Regions from separate parts of the Streptomyces sp. NPDC017529 genome, predicted to be linked through region 1. Evidence: riboswitches for the same ligand, from Rfam matches in the RefSeq annotation. Region 1 holds a riboswitch; each other region holds the start of a gene.
What was found. Region 1 has a riboswitch for thiamine pyrophosphate ahead of thiO (glycine oxidase ThiO). Riboswitches for the same ligand answer to the same signal wherever they lie in the genome.
Positions count from the first base shown of each region.

Region 2: another riboswitch for thiamine pyrophosphate. It lies ahead of ACH4K4_RS22470 (thiamine ABC transporter substrate binding subunit); the one in region 1 lies ahead of thiO (glycine oxidase ThiO).
Region 3: another riboswitch for thiamine pyrophosphate. It lies ahead of thiC (phosphomethylpyrimidine synthase ThiC); the one in region 1 lies ahead of thiO (glycine oxidase ThiO).

Region 1 covers NZ_JBIRJY010000006.1:360,787-367,071, reverse strand. Annotated here, with positions in the region: gene ACH4K4_RS18575 (deoxyribonuclease IV) at 1-254, opposite strand, end outside; gene pknB (Stk1 family PASTA domain-containing Ser/Thr kinase) at 318-2,315, opposite strand; gene ACH4K4_RS18565 (thiazole synthase) at 2,487-3,281, opposite strand; gene thiS (sulfur carrier protein ThiS) at 3,291-3,509, opposite strand; gene thiO (glycine oxidase ThiO) at 3,506-4,822, opposite strand; TPP riboswitch at 4,820-4,933, opposite strand; gene ACH4K4_RS18550 (NAD(P)/FAD-dependent oxidoreductase) at 5,106-6,285, shown strand, end outside.
Region 2 covers NZ_JBIRJY010000008.1:241,148-247,432, reverse strand. Annotated here, with positions in the region: gene ACH4K4_RS22485 (hypothetical protein) at 1-28, shown strand, start outside; gene ACH4K4_RS22480 (ABC transporter ATP-binding protein) at 60-1,118, opposite strand; gene ACH4K4_RS22475 (ABC transporter permease) at 1,119-2,732, opposite strand; gene ACH4K4_RS22470 (thiamine ABC transporter substrate binding subunit) at 2,789-3,868, opposite strand; TPP riboswitch at 3,947-4,080, opposite strand; gene rlmN (23S rRNA (adenine(2503)-C(2))-methyltransferase RlmN) at 4,114-5,220, opposite strand; gene ACH4K4_RS22460 (phosphatidate cytidylyltransferase) at 5,355-6,285, opposite strand, start outside.
Region 3 covers NZ_JBIRJY010000002.1:429,015-435,299, forward strand. Annotated here, with positions in the region: gene ACH4K4_RS05630 (metallophosphoesterase) at 1-1,031, shown strand, start outside; gene ACH4K4_RS05635 (hypothetical protein) at 1,236-2,141, shown strand; gene thiC (phosphomethylpyrimidine synthase ThiC) at 2,290-4,068, opposite strand; TPP riboswitch at 4,062-4,219, opposite strand; gene ACH4K4_RS05645 (YibE/F family protein) at 4,291-5,784, shown strand; gene ACH4K4_RS05650 (SsgA family sporulation/cell division regulator) at 5,851-6,276, opposite strand.

The sequences.
Region 1 (6,285 bases):
CCGAAGTTGATCAGGTAGGGCGCGTGCACGTACGCCGGTACCGCTTCCCGCTCGCACGCCTCCCGGAACGCCTCGTCCTGCTGCGGGGTGCCGGGCGGCGTCGCCCAGCCGCGCGGGTTGGCGACGAAGACCTGCACGGCCTCCCCGCCGATGTCACGGGCGTACGGGATACCGACCTTGGCCAGGCCGCCGGCCACCGGCACGTGGCCGCCGACCGGGTTGCGCTCACGGGCGCGCTGCTGGGACTGGGAGATGCTCACCCGTCAAGGGTGCCAGGTGGCCGCCGCCCGCCCGGCACCGCGGGCGGGCGGCCTTGCTCACAGCGCGCTCTTCAGCCGAATCGTGATCTTGCTGCCCTTGGGGGCCTGCTCGCCGCCCGCGACCGACTGGCTGTCGACCGTGTCCTTCGGGAACAGGAACGGCTTCTTGACCTCGACCTCGAAGCCCGCGCCGGTCAGCGCCTGCTTCGCCTCGTCGGTGCTCTTGCCCGTCACGTCCGGCACGGTCACCATCTCGGGCCCCTCGGACAGCGTGAGCGTGACGGTCTCGCCCTTGCCCAGTTTGCCGCCCTGCCCCGGCGACTGCCGGGCGACCTTGCCCTTGTCGTGCGGCGAGTGCGCCGTCCGGTCGTCGATCCTCACCTCGAAGCCGGCGCCGCGCAGCGTGGCCTCGGCGTCCGCCCGGTCCCGGCCCGTCACGTCCGGCACGTCGGCCGCCGCGCCGCGGCTGACGGTGAGCGCGACCGCGGTGTCCGGGCGGCGCTTGCTGCCCGCCGCCGGGTCGCTGGCGATCACCGAGCCCTTGGCGACCTCGTCGGAGAACTCCTTGCGCACCGTGCCGACCGTCAGCCCCAGGTCGCGCAGCTTGCGCTTGGCGTCCGCCACCGGCGTCCCGGCCAGATCGGGCACCTGGACGATCTCGGGGCCCTTGGAGAGCGTGAGGGTGACCGTTCCCGTACCGCGGATGCGCTTGCCGGTCTCCGGATCCGTGGCCATGACGTGCCCGCGCTCCACGTTCGGGCTGTAGGCGTGCTCGACCCTCACGTCCAGGCCCTCGGCGCGCAGCGTCTGCTCCGCCTTGGCCTGCGTCATGTCCAGCACCGCGGGGACCGTGGTGAACTGCCCGGAGTTGATGTACCAGACACCCGCGCCCACCAGCAGGACGAGCAGCACGGCGGCGATCACCGAGGCCGTCTTGCGGCGCGTCCGCAGCAGACCGGCCACCGCGCCGGACCGCGGCGCAGCGGCCGCAGGCCGCAGCCGGGTGGTCTGCTCGGCCGCCGGCACCGGCGCCGGCGGGACGGGAGGCGTCTCCAGCCTGCTGGTGCGGTTCAGCGGCTCCTCCAGCGGGAGCGGCGGCTGCACGGCGGCGACCCGCGGCAGCACGCTCGTACGGTCCTCGGAACCCGCCCCGGAGCCGTCCTCCGGTGCCTCGATCGCCTGCGGGGGCACCGCGTCCAACTGCGCGTCGGACAGCTCGGCGCGGGCCGTGCGGGCCTGCGCGAGCAGCGTCACCGCGTCCTGCGGGCGCAGCTCGGGGCGGCGTGCGGTCGCCGCGGCGACCAGGTCGTCAAGCTGCGGCGCCAGCTCCGGCGCGTACGCGGACGGGGCCGGCACGTCCTCGTGCAGGTGCTGGTAGAGGACCTGGGCCGCGTTGCTGCCGGTGTGCGGCTTGCCGCCGGTCAGCATCTCGAACAGCACCACACCGCAGGCGTAGACGTCGGCGGGCGGCCCGGCCGTGCCGTCCTCGATCTGCTCGGGCGCCAGGTAGGAGACGGTTCCCAGGAGCGTGCCGGTGGAGGCGGTGGTGTGCGTGCCCACGGTCCGTACGAGGCCGAAGTCGGCGACCTTGACCCGGCCGTCGTCGCCGATCAGCACGTTCTCCGGCTTCATGTCCCGGTGCACCAGCCCGGCCCGGTGCGCGGCGCCCAGCGCGGCCAGGATGGGCTCCAGGATGTCCAGCGCGGCCCGCGGCTGGAGGGCGCCCCGCTCCCGCAGCACGTCACGCAGCGTGCAGCCGGCGACGTACTCCATCGCCAGGTAGACGTACGTGCCGTCGGTGCCCTGGTCGAAGACGCCCACCACGTTGGGGTGGTCGAGCCGGGCGACGGACTTGGCCTCGCGGATGAAGCGGTCGACGAACGCCGCGTCCGCCGCCAGCGCCGGGTGCATCACCTTCAGGGCGAGCACCCGGTCCAGCCGGGTGTCCACGGCCCGGTAGACCGTGGCCATGCCGCCGGCGGCGATGCGCGCCTGCACCTGGTAGCGGCCGTCGAGCAGCTGCCCGACCAGGGGGTCCTGAAGGGTCGTATCCACGGCAGACGAGTCTACGAGCCGTCGGGCGGGGCTCCGACGCCCCGCCCGGCGCCCGGGCCGTACTGAAGCCGAACGGTGACAGGCCCTATGGCCGGGCGTGGGCGGGTCGCGCCGGATGCCCCTTTTCGGCCGGTCCGGGCGGCGCCCCCGGGGCGGCGCCGCCGCGGCGCGTCAGAAAGCGGGCCGCTCCGGGTCCAGCGCGGCCATGCCCTCCGTGGGCGAGGAGGCCTCCGCGTAGTGGCGGCGCGGCATCCGCCCCGCGCGGAACGCCAGCCGGCCGCCCTCGACGGCATGCCGCATCGCCTCCGCCATCAGCACGGGCTCCTGCGCACGGGTCACCGCGGAGGCCAGCATCACCCCCGCACAGCCCAGCTCCATGGCCAGGGCCACGTCGGAGGCGGTGCCCGCGCCCGCGTCCAGGATCACCGGCACCCGGGCCCGCTCGGTGATCAGCTGGAAGTTGTGCGGGTTGCGGATGCCCAGCCCGGACCCGATCGGGGAGCCCAGCGGCAGGATCGCGGCGCAGCCCACGTCCTCCAGCTTGCGGGCCAGCACCGGGTCGTCGCTGGTGTAGGGCAGCACGGTGAAGCCGTCGTCCACCAGCGTCTCGGCGGCGTCCAGCAGCTCGACCGGGTCCGGCAGCAGGGTGCGCTCGTCGGCGACCACCTCCACCTTGATCCAGTCGGTGCCGAGCGCCTCACGGGCCAGCCGGGCGGTGAGGACGGCCTCGCCGGCGGTGAAGCAGCCCGCGGTGTTCGGCAGCACCCGGATGCCGTGCCGTTCCAGTACGGACAGCACCGAGCCCTGCACGGTCGGGTCCAGGCGGCGCATGGCGACCGTCGTCAGCTCCGTACCGGAGGCGAGCAGCGCCCGCTCCAGTACGTCGAGACTGGTCGCCCCGCCGGTGCCCATGATCAGCCGGGAGTCGAAGGTGGTGTCGGCGATGGTGAGCAGATCGTCGGCCATGACGGGGAATCAGCCTCCCTGGACTGCGGTGAGGACCTCGACGCGGTCGCCGTCGCCGAGCGGGGTGGCGGGCCACTGGCCACGCGGTACCACGGCTTCGTTGACGGCCGCTGCCACGCCGCCGGGCGCCGTGGTGAGGCCGGCGACGAGCCGGTCGAGGGTGAGCCCTCCGGGGAACTCGCGGGGCTCACCGTTCACGGAGACGGTGATGGGTGTGGTGACGGTCATGCGGGCTGCTCCTGGGAGGCGGGGGCGGGCACGGGGCGGGGCGCGGCGCCGGGCGGCGCCGCGGAGGCGTGCGCGGGCGGCTCCGGCGCGAAACGGTCGGGGGCGAACGGCCGGGCCTCCTCCGGCAGCCGGCCGCCGGTCAGCACCGCCGCCATCGCGTCGCCCGTGACGGGCGTCAGGAGCACGCCGTTGCGGTAGTGGCCGGTCGCCACCAGCAGGCCCGGCAGCGCGGTCGGGCCGAGCAGCGGCGCGTTGTCGGGCGAGCCGGGGCGCAGTCCGGCGCGGGTCTCGACCAGCGGCAGTTCGGTGATGCCGGGCACCAGCTCGTGTGCGTCCCGCAGCAGCTCGTACACCCCGCCGGCGGTGACCGTGGTGTCCCAGCCCAGCTCCTCGCTGGTGGCGCCGAGCACCAGTTCGCCGTTCTCGCGCGGTACGAGATAGACCGGGCCGCCGCGCACCACGGCCCGTACCGTGCGGGACAGGAACGGTACGCCGCCGGGCAGTACCTCCGGCATGCGCAGCCGCAGCACCTGGCCCTTGACCGGGCGCACCGGCGGCAGCACGCCGCCCGGGACGCCCGCCAGCCGACCGCTGCTGCTGCCCGCGGCGAGCACCACCTGCCCGGCCGTGACGCGGCTGCCGTCGGCCAGTACGGCACCGGTGGCGCGGCCCCGCTCGACGGTCAGCCGCTCGGCGGTGGTGCGGTGGAAGGCGACCCCGGCCCGCTCGCAGGCGGCGAGCAGCGCCGCCGCCAGCCGGCGCGGGTCGACCTGGTGGTCCCCGTCCACGCGCAGGCCGCCGCGCACGCCCGGCGCGAGCATCGGCTCCAGGCGCCGGCACTCGCGCCCGGTCAGCCACTCGGAGTCCAGGCCGCTGCGGAGCTGGAGGGCGTGCAGGTCGCGCAGGTAGGCGCGGTCGTCGGCGTCCAGTGCGACGGCCAGGGTGCCGCACGGGCGGTAGCCGATGTCCCGGCCGCTGGCCTCGGCCAGCTCGGCGGCGAAGTCCGGGTAGCGGCGGGCGGAGGCGAGGTTGAGGCCGAGCAGCGTCTGCTCGCCGTAGTGCAGTTCGGTGACGGCGGCCAGCATCCCGGCCGCGACCCGGGCGGCGCCGCCGCCGGGCGCGGGGTCGGCGACGGCGGTGCGCAGCCCGCGCTGGGCCGCCCGCCAGGCGGTGACCAGCCCGATGACGCCGCCGCCGACGACGAGTACGTCCGGGTGCCCGCCGGAGCCGGGTGACACGTGTGGCGCGGGCGGCCCGGCCCTGCCCGTATGGGGTGCGGCGGCCCGTGCCGCGGTCCGTGCAGATGGATGCATGGGTGTCCAGCCCCTCCCTTCGCCGGCATGACCCGGATCAGGTTCGTACGGTCGGAGGCCGCAGCAGCCTCCCTCTCAGCCCGGTGCGTCCGGGCTCCCGCGAGTGCGTTCACCGGCCACACTAGTACGGGTCCCGGGCGCGCCGTAAGGGAGCACCGGGCCCGCGCTCCGGGCCGTGGCCGGTTCTCGCGGGTGCCGGTGGGTGACGGACCGTGACGTTGTGTCAGAGATCTCGTCGCGCGGTGCTGCGGCCCGCGAGACACGCCGTCCTAGAGTTGGCCGGGTGAGCGAGCAGACCCAGCCTCCCCAGGACCCGGACCGCACGCGCCAGGAGGACGACACCCTCCAGCGCGCCGCCGAGCGCGCCCGGCGGGTCGTCGTCGTGGGCGCCGGAATGGCCGGCGTGCAGACCGCCGTCGCCCTGCGCGAACAGGGCTGGCGCGGGGTGATCACCCTGGTCGGCGACGAGCCCCACGCGCCGTACGACCGCCCGCCGCTGTCCAAGGCCGTACTGCTCGGCAAGGCCGACGGGTCCGCCTTCGACGTGGACTTCGCGGCGCTCGGCATCGACCTGCTGCTCGGCCGGCGCGCCACCGGGCTCGCCGCCGCCTCGCAGGTGGTCGAGACCGACGCCGGACCGCTCCCGTACGACCACCTGGTGATCGCCACCGGCGCCGAACCGGTCACCCTGCCCGGCGGCGCCGGCCTGCCGGACGTCCACGTGCTGCGCACCCTCGACGACGCCGAGCGGCTGCGGCCCGTACTGGCCGGGCAGCGCGAGATCGTGGTGGTCGGCGCGGGCTGGATCGGCGCCGAGTTCGCCACCGCGGCGCGCGAGGCGGGCTGCGGGGTGACCGTCGTCGAGGCCGCCGACCGGCCGCTGGCCGGGGCGCTGCCCGCCGAGGTCGCCGCCCCCATGGCGGCCTGGTACGAGGACTGCGGCGCCCGGCTGCGCACCGGCGCCAGGGTCGCCGCCGTCACGGACGGCGCGGTGGCGCTCTCCGACGGCACGACGCTGGCCGCCGACGCGGTCGTCGTCGGCATCGGCGCCAGGCCCGCGACCTCCTGGCTGGCCGGCTCCGGCGTCGAGCTGTCACCCGAGGACCGCTCCGTGCTGGCCGACGAGCGGCTGCGCACCTCGGTCCCCGGCGTGTACGCCGTCGGCGACTGCGCCTCCTTCCCGTCCGCCCGCTACGGCAGCCGGCTGCTGATCCACCACTGGGACAACGCCCTCCAGGGGCCGCGCACGGTCGCCGCCACCATCGCCCGCGGCGAGGCGGAGGGCCCGCTCTACGACCCGGTCCCGTACTTCTGGTCCGAGCAGTTCGGCCGCTTCGTGCAGTACGCGGGGCACCACGCCGGCGCCGACGAGACGGTCTGGCGCGGCGATCCGGCGAGCGCGGCCTGGTCGGTGATCTGGCTGCGCGAGGGCGTGCTCGTCGCCCTGCTCGCGGTGGGCAGGC
Region 2 (6,285 bases), on a different contig from region 1:
GGCGGGCAGCCGCACCAGCTCCTCGTAGCGCGCCCGCCGACCCCACGGGTGGGCGTCCCTCAGCGGTTCAGGACCACGACGTCCTCGGCCGTGAAGGTGACGCCCACCCGCTCTCCGTCTTCCGGGGCGTCCCGCAGCGCGCAGGCCGCCTCCAACCGCGGTCCGGAGTCCGGCTGGAGGAGCAGGGCGACGTGGGTGCCGCGGAACGTGCGCGCCGCCACCGTGCACGGCAGCCCGTCCGCGGCAGCCGTGATCCCCACCCCGGCCGGGCGCACCAGGAGGCGGCACGGGCCGTCCGGCGCGTCTTCCGGTACCGGGACCTTGCCCCACGGGGTGTCGGCGGCCCCGCCCCGCACGGTCGCCTCCACCACGTTGTCGAAGCCCAGGAAGCGGGCGACGAACTCGGTGGCGGGGCGCTGCCAGACCTCCAGCGGAGTGCCGCTCTGCGCGATCCGCCCCTCCCTCATGACCACCACCCGGTCGGCCAGCGCGAAGGCTTCACCCTGGTCGTGCGTCACGGCCAGCACGGTCGTACCCAGCTCGCCGAAGACCCTCCGCAGTTCGACGACCAGGCGCTCACGCAGGCCGCGGTCGAGCTGGCCGAGCGGCTCGTCCAGCATCAGCAGCCGCGGCCGCGGTGCGAGTGCGCGGGCCAGCGCGACCCGCTGCTGTTCGCCGCCGGACAGCGCCGCCACGGCGCGCCGCTGGGCGCCCGGCAGGCCGACCAGGTCCAGGAGTCCGGCAACCGTACGCTCCTGTTCGGCACGTGACGCGCCGCGCATGCGCAGGCCGAAGGCCACGTTGCCGCCGACGTCGCGCTGCGGGAAGAGCTGGTGGTCCTGGAACATCAGCCCGACGCCACGGCGGTGCGTGGGCACGCCCGACTGGTCCCGTCCTTCCAGGAAGACGCGCCCCGCGTCGGCGGCTTGCAGTCCCGCCACGACCCTCAGAAGAGTGGACTTGCCGCTGCCGCTGGGCCCCAGCACACACACGATCTCCTGCGCGGCGACGCTCAGGCCGACCGCGTCCAGCGCCGGCGGCTGCCCGGCGCGGAAGCGGACGGTGACGTCGTCCAGCCGCAGCAGCGCCTCGTCCGCGGTGCCAGTGTGTTCCGCCATCTAAAACTCTCCGGCCTGATCGGTACGGATGCGCTCCAGCGCCAGCAGCGCGCCCGCGCACACCACCATCAAGATCGTCGACAGGGCCATCGCCTGTCCGTAGTTCAGTTCTCCCGCACGTCCCAGCAGCCTCGCCACGGCCACCGGCAGGGTCGGTGCGTCCGGCCGGGCGATGAAGACCGTCGCGCCGAACTCGCCGAGCGACACGGCGAAGGCGAAACCGGCGGCGATCAGCAGCGCGCGCCGTACCAGCGGCAGGTCGACCTCCCGCCACACGCGCCACGGCGAGGCCCCCAGCACCGCCGCCGCCTCCCGCAGCCGCCCGTCCACCGCGCGCAGCACGGGCAGCATGGTCCGTACGACGAACGGCACTCCGACCAGCGCCTGCGCCAGTGGTACGAGCCACCACGAGGAGCGCAGATCCAGCGGCGGCTTGTCGAGAGTGATCAGAAAACCGAAGCCGACGGTCACGGCCGACACTCCGAGGGGCAGCATCAGCAACGCGTCGAAGCCACGCACCAGCCTGCCGCCCCGCCTGGTCAGCGCTGCCGCCGCCAGCCCGCCCACCACCAGGGCGATCAGCGTGGCGGCGGCCCCGTAGGCGAGCGAGTTCCACAGGGCGTCCAGCGGGGCGACGGCGAAGGTGCTGTCCATGGAGGCAGCGGATTGCAACGCCCGGTAGAACGTGAACCCGTAGCCGTCCGGCCCGGCGAAGGACCGCTCGACCAGCACCGCCAGGGGCGCCACCAGCAGCACCGCGATCACGGCGAGCGTCCCCCACAGCAGCGCCCACTGGCCGGCGCCCCGGGGCCGCCGCACCGTCTGCGCCGGGTCGACGAGCGTGAGGGCGGTCTCCCGCCGCCGTACGGTCCAGGCGTGCAGCGCCAGGAGTGCCAGCACGGCGGCGAACTGGAGCAACGTCAGGACGGCGGCGGTCGGCAGGTCCAGGAAGTCGGCGGTCTGCCGGTAGATCTCCACCTCCAGGGTGGAGAACCTCGGCCCGCCCAGGATCTGCACCGCCCCGAAGGAGGTGAAGGTGAACAGGAAGACCATCAGGGCGGCGGCCGCGACGGCCGGTCCCAGCGCGGGCAGCGTCACCCGCCGCCACGCGTTCCAGCGCGACGCGCCCAGCACCCGGGCCGCTTCCTCCTGCCGGGGGTCGAGTTGCCCCCAGAGGCCCGCGACGGTCCGTACGACCACCGCGTAGTTGAAGAACACGTGCGCCAGCAGGATCGCCCACACCGAGGTGTCCAGCCGTACGCCCCACAGGTCGTCCAGCACGCCGCCGCGCCCGACCAGCGCCAGGAACGCCGAACCCACCACCACCGTCGGCAGCACGAACGGCACCGCGACCACGGACCGCAGCAACTGCTTCCCGGGGAAATCGAAGCGCGCGAAGACATACGCGCCGGGGAGCGCGATCAGCAGCGTGAGCGCGGTCGAGGCCGCCGCCTGCCAGACCGTGAACCACAGGACGTGCAGGACGTCCGGGTCGGACAGCACCTCGCCGACCCGGCCCAGCTGCCACTGCCCGCCGTCCTTGAGCCCCCGCCCGACGATCGCGGCGACCGGATAGGCGAAGAAGAGCGCGAAGAAGGCCAGCGGCAGGGCCATCAGGGCCAGCCGCGCCGCCGTCCCCCGTGAGTGCCGCGCCCGCTTCGCGGGGCCGGTTACTTCAGAACGAGCGAGGACCACTGCTTGATCCACTGTTCGCGGTTCGCGGCGATCTTCTCCGGGGCCACCGTCTCCGGCTTGTCGATCTTCCGGCCGTACTTGGTGAACAGCTCCGGAACCTGCGCGTCCGTACGCGCCGGGTTGACGAACATCTGGAGCGGCACGTCCTCCTGGAACTGCTTGCTCAGCAGGAAGTCCAGCAGGGCCTTGCCGCCCTTCTCGTTCTTGGCGCCCTTGAGCAGCCCCGCGAACTCGACCTGCCGGAAGCAGGTGCCGGCCGCGACGCCGGTGGGCGCCTCCTTCGGCTGCGGCTTCTTGCCGAGCACCTCCACCGGCGGGCTCGACGCGTACGAGACCACCAGGGGCTTGTCCCCCTTGCCCCGGCCCGCCGCCGAACCCGAGAACCGTTCGTTGTACGCCTGCTCCCAGCCGTCCACGACCTCGACGCCGTTGTCCTTGAGCTTCTTCCAGTAGTCCTGCCAGCCGGACTCGCCGTACTTGGCGATGGTGCCGAGCTGGAAGGCGAGCCCCGGCGACGACGTGGCGGAGTTCTCGGTGACCAGCAGGCCCTTGTACTCGGGCTTGAGCAGGTCGTCGAACGTCTCGGGCGGCGCGATCCGGTGCTCGGCGAAGTAGGCGCGGTCGTAGTTGACGCAGGTGTCGCCGTAGTCCACCGGCGTCACCCGGTGCCCGGCCTTGTCAAGCTGGAGTTCGCCGGGGACGCTCGCCAGCCCCTTGGCCTCGTACGGGCTGAAGATGCCTTCCTTCAGGCCGCGCGACAGCAGCGTGTTGTCGATGCCGAAGAAGACATCGCCCTGCGGGTTGTTCTTCGACAGGATCGCCTGGTTGACGGCCTTGCCCGCGTCGCCGCCCTTGAGCACGTTCACCTTGTAGCCGGTCTGCTTGGTGAACTCCTCCAGGACGGACTTGGAGGCGTTGAAGGAGTCGTGGCTGACGAGCGTGACGGTCTTCGGGTCCGTACTGCCGCCGCTGCCGCCCGAGCCGCACGCGGCGAGCGCCGTCATGCCGGCCGCGACCGCCAGCGCGGTGACGGTGATCCTTCTGGTGGTGCTCACTGGATTCCTCCTGGCTGGCCAGGAAGAGACGCGGCCCCGCCCGGCACTTCGCGAGGAAGGCCGGGCGGGGCGCAACAGCATGAGTGACGACCGAACTTCCTACCCGGAATGACCCGGGCGAGGTTCAAGGGTCTGCGGCACCTCGTGTCCGTGACGCTCGGTCCGTGACACTGCCGCACTCTCAGCGCTGTGGCGCTCCCCTGTCGGAATGTGCATTTGTTCGATCACACCGTACCAGCGGACGGTCAGCGCTCCGAGGCCGCGAGCTGCCCGCAGGCGCCGTCGATCTCCTGCCCGCGCGTGTCGCGGACGGTCACCGGCACCCCGTGCGCGGCGATGGCCTCGACGAACGCCTTCTCGTCCTCGGGGCGCGAGGCGGTCCACTTCGAACCGGGCGTCGGGTTGAGAGGGATCAGGTTGACGTGCACCCGCTTGCCCTTGAGCAGGCGGCCCAGCAGGTCACCGCGCCACGCCTGGTCGTTGATGTCCCGGATCAGCGCGTACTCGATCGAGATCCGCCGCCCGGACTTCTCCGCGTACTCCCAGGCCGCGTCCAGCACCTCACGCACCTTCCAGCGCGTGTTGACCGGTACGAGCGTGTCGCGCAGCTCGTCGTCGGGCGCGTGCAGCGACACCGCGAGCCGGCACTTCAGGCCCTCGTCCGCGAACCGCAGCATCGCCGGGACGAGACCCACCGTGGACACGGTGATGCCGCGCTGGGAAAGCCCCACCCCGTCGGGCTCCGGGTCGGTCAGCCGCCGGATCGCGCCCACGACCCGGTTGTAGTTCGCCAGCGGCTCGCCCATGCCCATGAAGACGACGTTGGACAGCCGGGCCGGCCCGCCCGGAACCTCGCCGTCGCGCAGCGCCCGCATGCCGTCGACGATCTGGTGAACGATCTCGGCGGTCGAGAGGTTCCGGTCCAGCCCCGCCTGCCCCGTCGCGCAGAACGGGCAGTTCATGCCGCATCCGGCCTGTGACGAGATGCACATCGTGACCCGGTCCGGGTAGCGCATCAGCACCGACTCCACGAGGGTGCCGTCGTGCAGCTTCCACAGCGTCTTGCGCGTGGTGTCGTCGTCACAGGAGATGTGCCGCACCACACTCATCAGCTCGGGCAGCAACGCCGACGCCAGCTTCTCCCGCGCCGCGGCCGGGATGTCCGTCCACTCCGCCGGGTCGTGCGCGTACCGGGCGAAGTAGTGCTGCGACAGCTGCTTGGCGCGGAACGGCTTCTCACCGGCCGCGGCCACGGCTTCGCGCCGCTCGGCGGGGGTGAGATCGGCAAGGTGCCGCGGCGGCTTCTTGGCTCCGCGCGGCGCGACGAAAGTGAGTTCTCCGGGCTTAGGCATGGTTCTTCCAGTGTCGCAGACGTAAGAGGTGCCGATCGCCGCCTCGGCAACCCGGCCTGACCTGCGGTTTTCCATATGCGTGAGGGGCCCGCCACGCAGCGCGGCGAGCCCCTCACACGTACGGTGGACCTCTGTCAGCCGGAGCCGACGAAGATGACGTACAGCAGCCACACGACCGGGGCGGTCGGCAGGAGCGAGTCCAGGCGGTCCATGATGCCGCCGTGGCCGGGCAGCAGCGTGCCCATGTCCTTGATGCCGAGATCGCGCTTGATCATGGACTCGCCGAGGTCGCCGAGCGTCGCGCTGGCCGCGACCGCCATGCCGAGCAGCAGGCCCTGCCACCAGGCGCCGTCCGTAATGATCAGCTGCATGCAGAGCGCGCCCGCGACCATGGCGAACAGCACCGCGCCGAACAGCCCCTCGCGGGTCTTGCCGGGGCTGATGCGGGGCGCGAGCTTGTTCTTGCCGAAGCGCCAGCCCACCGCGTACGCACCCGTGTCGCTGACGACCGTCAGCAGCAGGAACGTCAGCACGCGCTGCGGCCCGTCGTCGGCGGCGAGCATCATCGCCACGAACGTCGCCAGGAACGGCACGTAGAACGCGGCGAAGACGCCCGCCGTGACGTCCCGCAGATAGTTCTCCGGGGCCTCCGTCATGCGCCACACCAGGGCGGCGAGCGCGGTGAGCGCCATCGCCACCCACGCGCCCTCCGCGCCCCGTACGTAGCCGGCGACCACCATCGCCGCGCCACCGAGGGCGAGCGGGACCAGCGGTACCCGGATGTCCTTGCGTTCGGAGAGCCGGGACGTCAGCTCCCACAGGCCCACGACGACCGCGATCACTATGACGCCTACGAAAAGCGGCTTGTAGACGAAGAGCGAGAGCAGGATGACGGCACCGAGGCCGACACCGACTCCTATGGCGGCCCGGAGGTTGCGCCCCGCGCTCTTCTTCTGCGGCTTGTCGGGTTGCTGTGAGCCGTCAGGCCCCGGCAAAGAGGTCGGCATGGGCTCCTGCGGCTGTTCGTCGCGGAACGAGGGGCCGCTCTGCCGAGCGGCCCCCCTG
Region 3 (6,285 bases), on a different contig from region 1:
TCGGAGCGCCCGACGGCATGCCGCCCGAGTACACCCCCACCGAGCGCTCCCTCCCCGTCATCGGCGCGGGCGCGTCGGCAGGCGGCGGCAACCCGCAAGGGCACGCGGACATCCCGCCCGTCACCCGTACGGACACGCTCATCGACCGCCCGACCGTCGACCTGACGGCGGTGCCCGAGTCGGCTATCCCCGCCCCCGAAGGCCAAGAGGGCGGCGGCCCGCTGTACGTCGTCGGCGACGTGCACGGCTACTACGAAGAGCTGCGCGAGGCACTCGCCGCCGAGGGCCTCATCGACGCCGACGGCCAGTGGGCCGCCGGCAACGCCCGCCTGTGGTTCCTCGGCGACTTCACCGACCGCGGCCCGGACGGCATCGGCGTCATCGACCTCGTCATGCAGCTGTCCGCCGAGGCCGCGGCGGCCGGCGGCTACTGCAAGGCCCTGATGGGCAACCACGAGCTGCTGCTGCTCGGCGCCAAGCGGTTCGGCGACACCCCCGTGCAGTCCGGCGCCGGCACCGCCTCCTTCCAGGCCGCCTGGCTGCTCAACGGCGGCCAGAAGACCGACATGGACCGCCTCCAGGACCATCACCTGCAGTGGATGGCCCGCCTGGACGCCATGACGGAGGAGGACGGGCACCTGCTCGTGCACTCCGACACCACCGCGTACCTGGAGTACGGCGACTCCATCGAGGACGTCAACGACACCGTCCACGACGTCCTCACGCGCAGCGACGCCGACGAGGTCTGGGACCTGTTCCGCAAGTTCACCAAGCGGTTCGCCTTCCGCGACGACGACGCGGGCCCGATGGCCGCACGCGAACTCCTCGACACCTACGGCGGCGGGCGCGTCGTGCACGGCCACAGCCCCATCCCGTACCTCCTCGGCGAGGTCGGCGGCGAGGACGACGAAGGCGAGGGGGTCGCCGTCGAAGGGCCGCACGTCTACGCCGACGGGCTCGCCATCGCCATGGACGGCGGGATCACCATGGCCGGAAAGCTACTGGTCGTCCAACTTCCCCTGACTGGCTGACCGTTATCCGGGCAGGGGTAGCGGCAGGTAGGGAAGTGGCGCGACGGGGCCCGAGCGGGGGCGTGGCGGTCCCTATTTCCGCAAACACCCTGTCACCCCGTGCCGGAGGCGCTCTACCATCGGTCTATCCGTAGCAGGCTCTCCTCCGTTTCCGCCCACTGCCCGGCCCACGCCGGCCTGTACGGCCCTACGGAGCATCGGGGGATGCACATGAACAGCGCTCCGCACCTGCTGAACGAGGACCGCGCGGAATTCGCGCGGCTCCTCGACGAGGCGCTGCGCACCGCGGATTACCGGAAGGACCTGGTGTCCGCGGCGGGAAAGCACCTCAATACCGAGCAGTTGCGCACCATGGCGCTCAGCGCCACAACCGCCATCGCCGCGTGTGCGACGGCCGAATACCGACACTACGTACGGCTCCGCGACGAACTGCGCGCTCCGGCACCCGCACCGGAAGCCGGAGGCGTGGAAGGCCGCGAGGAGAAAGGCGCGTCGGCGGGCAGCCCGGGCATCGATCTCGCCACGACCGTGGGGGAGGTCGCCGAGCCCTCGGGCGCCGGGCTGGCCGCGATGATCACGGTACTGGCGCCGGTGCTGGCGGGGATCGCCGCCGTGCTCTTCCTGCTCATCGGGTACGTGCTGCGCACCGTCGGCACCGACCCGTCCGCCGCCCAGCCCCTGATCAGCGTGGGTTGGGTCTTCGCGGCGGTCACCGCCGCCGGGGCGCTCGTCGCGATGGCGAGCCTGGTCTACGCGGCCTGGCGCAACGGCTCGACGTCGCTGCGCGCCCCACGCACCGGCGACGGCCTGGGCGCCCGGACCCGGGAGGTGGACCTCGCCCGGGACGCCTGGCGGCAGGCGCTCCTGGAACGCGGCATCCTGCCGTTCCTGCGCGAGGCCCTGGCCGATCCGGCCGCCGTCAACGGCCGCGGCACGGCCCGGTACGTACCGCGCCGCGCAGTGGACGGCGGCCGGATGCCGAGCCTGGGCTTCACCAGCCCGGACTTCACCAGCCCGGACGGCGGCCCGCCCGCCGCTCCCCGGCCCCGCTTCACCAGCCCGGATTTCACCAGCCCCGACTACGGCGGCCCCGACCACCATCCCGAATAGCGCCCACGCACCGCCGCACTTCCACCGCGGGGGCAACGGCACCTGGCCCCCGCGGCGTCCCGCAGGCACAGGTACCGACGCACGGCTCCGGGCCCGGAGCCGCACGGTGTACGCGCGGCTCCGGGCCCGGATCCAACGTGCGGAAAGGTCACTCCGCGATCGGCAGGTACACCCGGTTCCCCGCCGCCGCGAACTCCCGTGACTTCTCGGCCATGCCCGCCTCCGCGTCCGTGCCGACCGCCAGGTCGCCGCCGTGTTCGCGGCGGATGTCCTGGGAGATCTTCATGGAGCAGAACTTCGGGCCGCACATGGAGCAGAAGTGCGCCGTCTTCGCCGGTTCCGCCGGCAGCGTCTCGTCGTGGAAGGCGCGGGCCGTGTCCGGGTCGAGGGCCAGGTTGAACTGGTCCTCCCAGCGGAACTCGAAGCGCGCGTCGGACAGCGCGTCGTCCCAGTCCTGGGCGCCCGGGTGGCCCTTGGCGAGGTCCGCCGCGTGCGCCGCGATCTTGTACGTGATGACGCCGGTCTTGACGTCGTCCCGGTCCGGCAGGCCCAGGTGTTCCTTGGGCGTGACGTAGCAGAGCATCGCCGTACCCCACCACGCGATCATCGCCGCGCCGATCCCGGAGGTGATGTGGTCGTACGCGGGCGCGACGTCGGTGGTCAGCGGGCCGAGCGTGTAGAACGGCGCCTCTTCGCAGATCTCCTGCTGGAGGTCGATGTTTTCCTTGATCTTGTGCATCGGGACGTGTCCCGGGCCCTCGATCATCGTCTGCACGCCGTGCCGCTTGGCGATCGAGTTCAGCTCGCCGAGCGTCCGCAGCTCCGCGAACTGCGCCTCGTCGTTGGCGTCCGCGATGGAGCCGGGGCGCAGGCCGTCGCCGAGGGAGTACGTGACGTCGTAGGAGGCGAGGATCTCGCAGAGTTCCTCGAAGTGGGTGTAGAGGAACGACTCCTTGTGGTGGGCCAGGCACCACGCCGCCATGATCGAGCCGCCGCGCGAGACGATGCCGGTCTTGCGGCGGGCCGTGAGGGGGACGTAGCGCAGCAGGACGCCGGCGTGGACGGTCATGTAGTCCACGCCCTGCTCCGCCTGCTCGATGACCGTGTCCTTGTAGATGTCCCAGGTCAGTTCCTCGGCCTTGCCGTCCACCTTCTCCAGTGCCTGGTAGAGGGGGACGGTGCCGATGGGGACGGGGGAGTTGCGCAGCACCCACTCGCGGGTGGTGTGGATGTTGCGGCCGGTGGACAGGTCCATGACCGTGTCGGCGCCCCAGCGGGTCGCCCAGGTCATCTTCTCCACCTCCTCCTCGATGGAGGACGTGACGGCGGAGTTGCCGATGTTCGCGTTGACCTTCACCAGGAAGTTCTTGCCGATGATCATCGGCTCGATCTCCGGGTGGTTGACGTTGGCGGGCAGTACGGCCCGGCCGGCCGCGATCTCGTCCCGCACGAACTCCGGAGTGACGTTCTCGCGGATCGCGACGTACTCCATCTCCGCCGTGACCTCGCCCCGGCGCGCGTACGCGAGCTGGGTGACCGCCGCGCCGCCGCGGCCCCGGCGAGGCTGCCGGGGGCGACCCGGGAAGACCGCGTCGAGGTTCTTCAGGCCGCCGCGCGGCGAGGTGTGCTTGAGGCCGTCGTCCTCGGGCCTCGGTGGCCTGCCCGCGTACTCCTCGGTATCTCCCCTGCTGATGATCCAGTTCTCCCGCAGCGGCGCCAGGCCGCGGCGGACGTCGGTTTCGATGTTGGGGTCGGTGTACGGCCCTGACGTGTCGTAAAGCGTCACGTCCTTGCCGTTGGTGAGGTGCACACGACGGACCGGGACCTTCAGGTCGGGCCGCGATCCGGTGAGGTAGCCCTTGTGCCAGCCGATCTCCTTGGCGGAGACCTGACCGTTTTCGGGCGTGCGTGCATCCTGCAGAGTCATGAAGACCCACTCCCTACGCCGGCATTACCCGGTAACAGGTTCGGCGGTCGACGCAGCAAGTCCGTGACGGCGGTTCCGGCTTCGGCCGGACGTTCCGTACGGGGATCAGCGCCCTCTCAGCCCGGTGCTCCGAGCTCCCGCGATTGCAAAGGTGGCACCACGGTAGCCGCCGATATGGCGCGGTGACCAGGGGGCCCTGCCAGTTCTTGCGATGATCGGGCGGTGACCAGCAACGAGCCCCCGCACTCCGCGCACCACCACGCTTCCCATCCGGCGCCCGGTCCGGACGGTGATCGTGCGCAGCCGCCGCACCCGCCAGGACACGGGCACGCGCACGGACATGGCCACGGGCACGGCCCCGCGGCCCCGGTATCCCGGCATCTGCGCAAGGTCATCGCGGCGGTGCTGATCCCGTTCGCCGCCGCCGTCGTGGCCGGTCTGGTCGTGCTGTGGCCGGGCGGCGCACCCGGCCACAAGCCGACCGGTGTCGGCTTCGACCAGCCCACCGAGAAGGCGAAGGTGGCCAAGGTCGAGGAGGTGAACTGCGCGGACGTCCACGCCCAGCAGCAGCCGGGGCCGCAGCAGCAGTCCGGCCCCTCGGACACCCGGCAGGCAACGCACTGCGAGCGGGCGGTCATCGAGGTGACCACCGGCAAGGACACGGGCCGGCGGTTCGAGGCGATCGTGACGCCCGACGCCACACGCCACTACACGGTTGGCCAGAAAGTCGTGGTCGCCTACTCGCCCAAGGCGCCCAAGGACCTGCAGTATGCGGTCACGGACGTCGACCGGACGTTCCCGATGTGGGTGCTCGCCGCGATCTTCGCGCTGGCGGTGGTCGTGGTCGGCCGGCTGCGCGGGGTGCTGGCACTGGTCGCGCTCGTCGTGAGCTTCGGCGTGCTGACGCTGTTCATCCTGCCCGCCATCCTCCAGGGTTCGAACCCGCTGGTGGTCGCGGTCGTCGGAGGCAGCGCGATCATGCTGGTCGCGCTGTACATGTGCCACGGGCTGACGGCCCGAACGTCCGTAGCCGTGCTCGGCACGCTCGCGTCGCTGCTGCTCATCGGCCTGCTCGGCTCGCTCTTCATCGGGTGGGCCCTGCTGACCGGCAACACCGACGACCAGACCGGGCTGGTGCACGGCCTGTACCCCGACATCGAGATCCGCGGCCTGCTGCTGGCGGGCATCATCATCGGGTCGCTGGGCGTGCTCGACGACGTGACGGTCACCCAGACCGCGGCGGTCTGGGAGTTGAAGGAGGCCGATCCGTCGGCGAGCCGCCGCAAGCTCTACGGAGCGGCGATGCGGATCGGGCGCGATCACATCGCGTCCGTCGTCAACACGCTCGTACTCGCTTACGCGGGTGCGGCGCTGCCCCTGCTTTTGCTGTTCTCGATCGCACAGAGCAGCGTCGGTACCGTCGCCACGAGCGAGGTGGTCGCGGAGGAGGTCGTCCGCACGCTGGTGGGCAGCATCGGACTGGTCGCGTCCGTACCGCTGACGACGCTGCTGGCCGTGCTGGTCGTCTCGGCGGACCGGGACGCGGGGCGGCCGGCGGGCCGGGGCACGCGGCGGACGGCAGGCGGGGGACCGGGGCGGGGCGCCGGGGGCCGGGGCGCCCAACGGGTCGGTGCGGGTCGGGGACCGGAGCCGGACGGCGGTACGAGCCGGCAACCGGTGCTCGGCGGCCGCGGCAGGCGGCGGCGCGCACGCTGATCCGGCCGGAGACCCGTCACTCCGCGTCACATGTCACCGTCCCGTCACCGCCCGGGCCGCGCGGCTTCACCCCGCCTTCTGCGCCTCGGAAAGAATCCGGTCCAATGTCGATTCGAGCGTGTCGCACACCTCTTCCTCCCCGATCGGCACCAATCGGTCCGTGCGGTCCAAGAAGGCCACCAGCGGTGGGGCACCGGCGCGGAACAACGCCCGTTCGTCCGCCACCTGCAGGCCGATGAAGACGTCGCTGAGATGTTCGGAGGAGGACGGCTCGATGCGTACGTCGCCCTCGCCGGACGGCTTGCTCAGCCCGTCCAGCAGCAGCTCCCGGCTGAACGCCCAGGTCACGGGCACATCGCCGGGAAGGTCGAAGGTGAAGCTGACCGCATAGGGATCCGCGCGGTCGAAGTACAGCTCCACCGGGATACGGAAAGCGAGCTCCTCTGACACGAGGAAGCTCATGATCACTTCTGCCTGAACTGTGTCGGTCATCAACCTCTG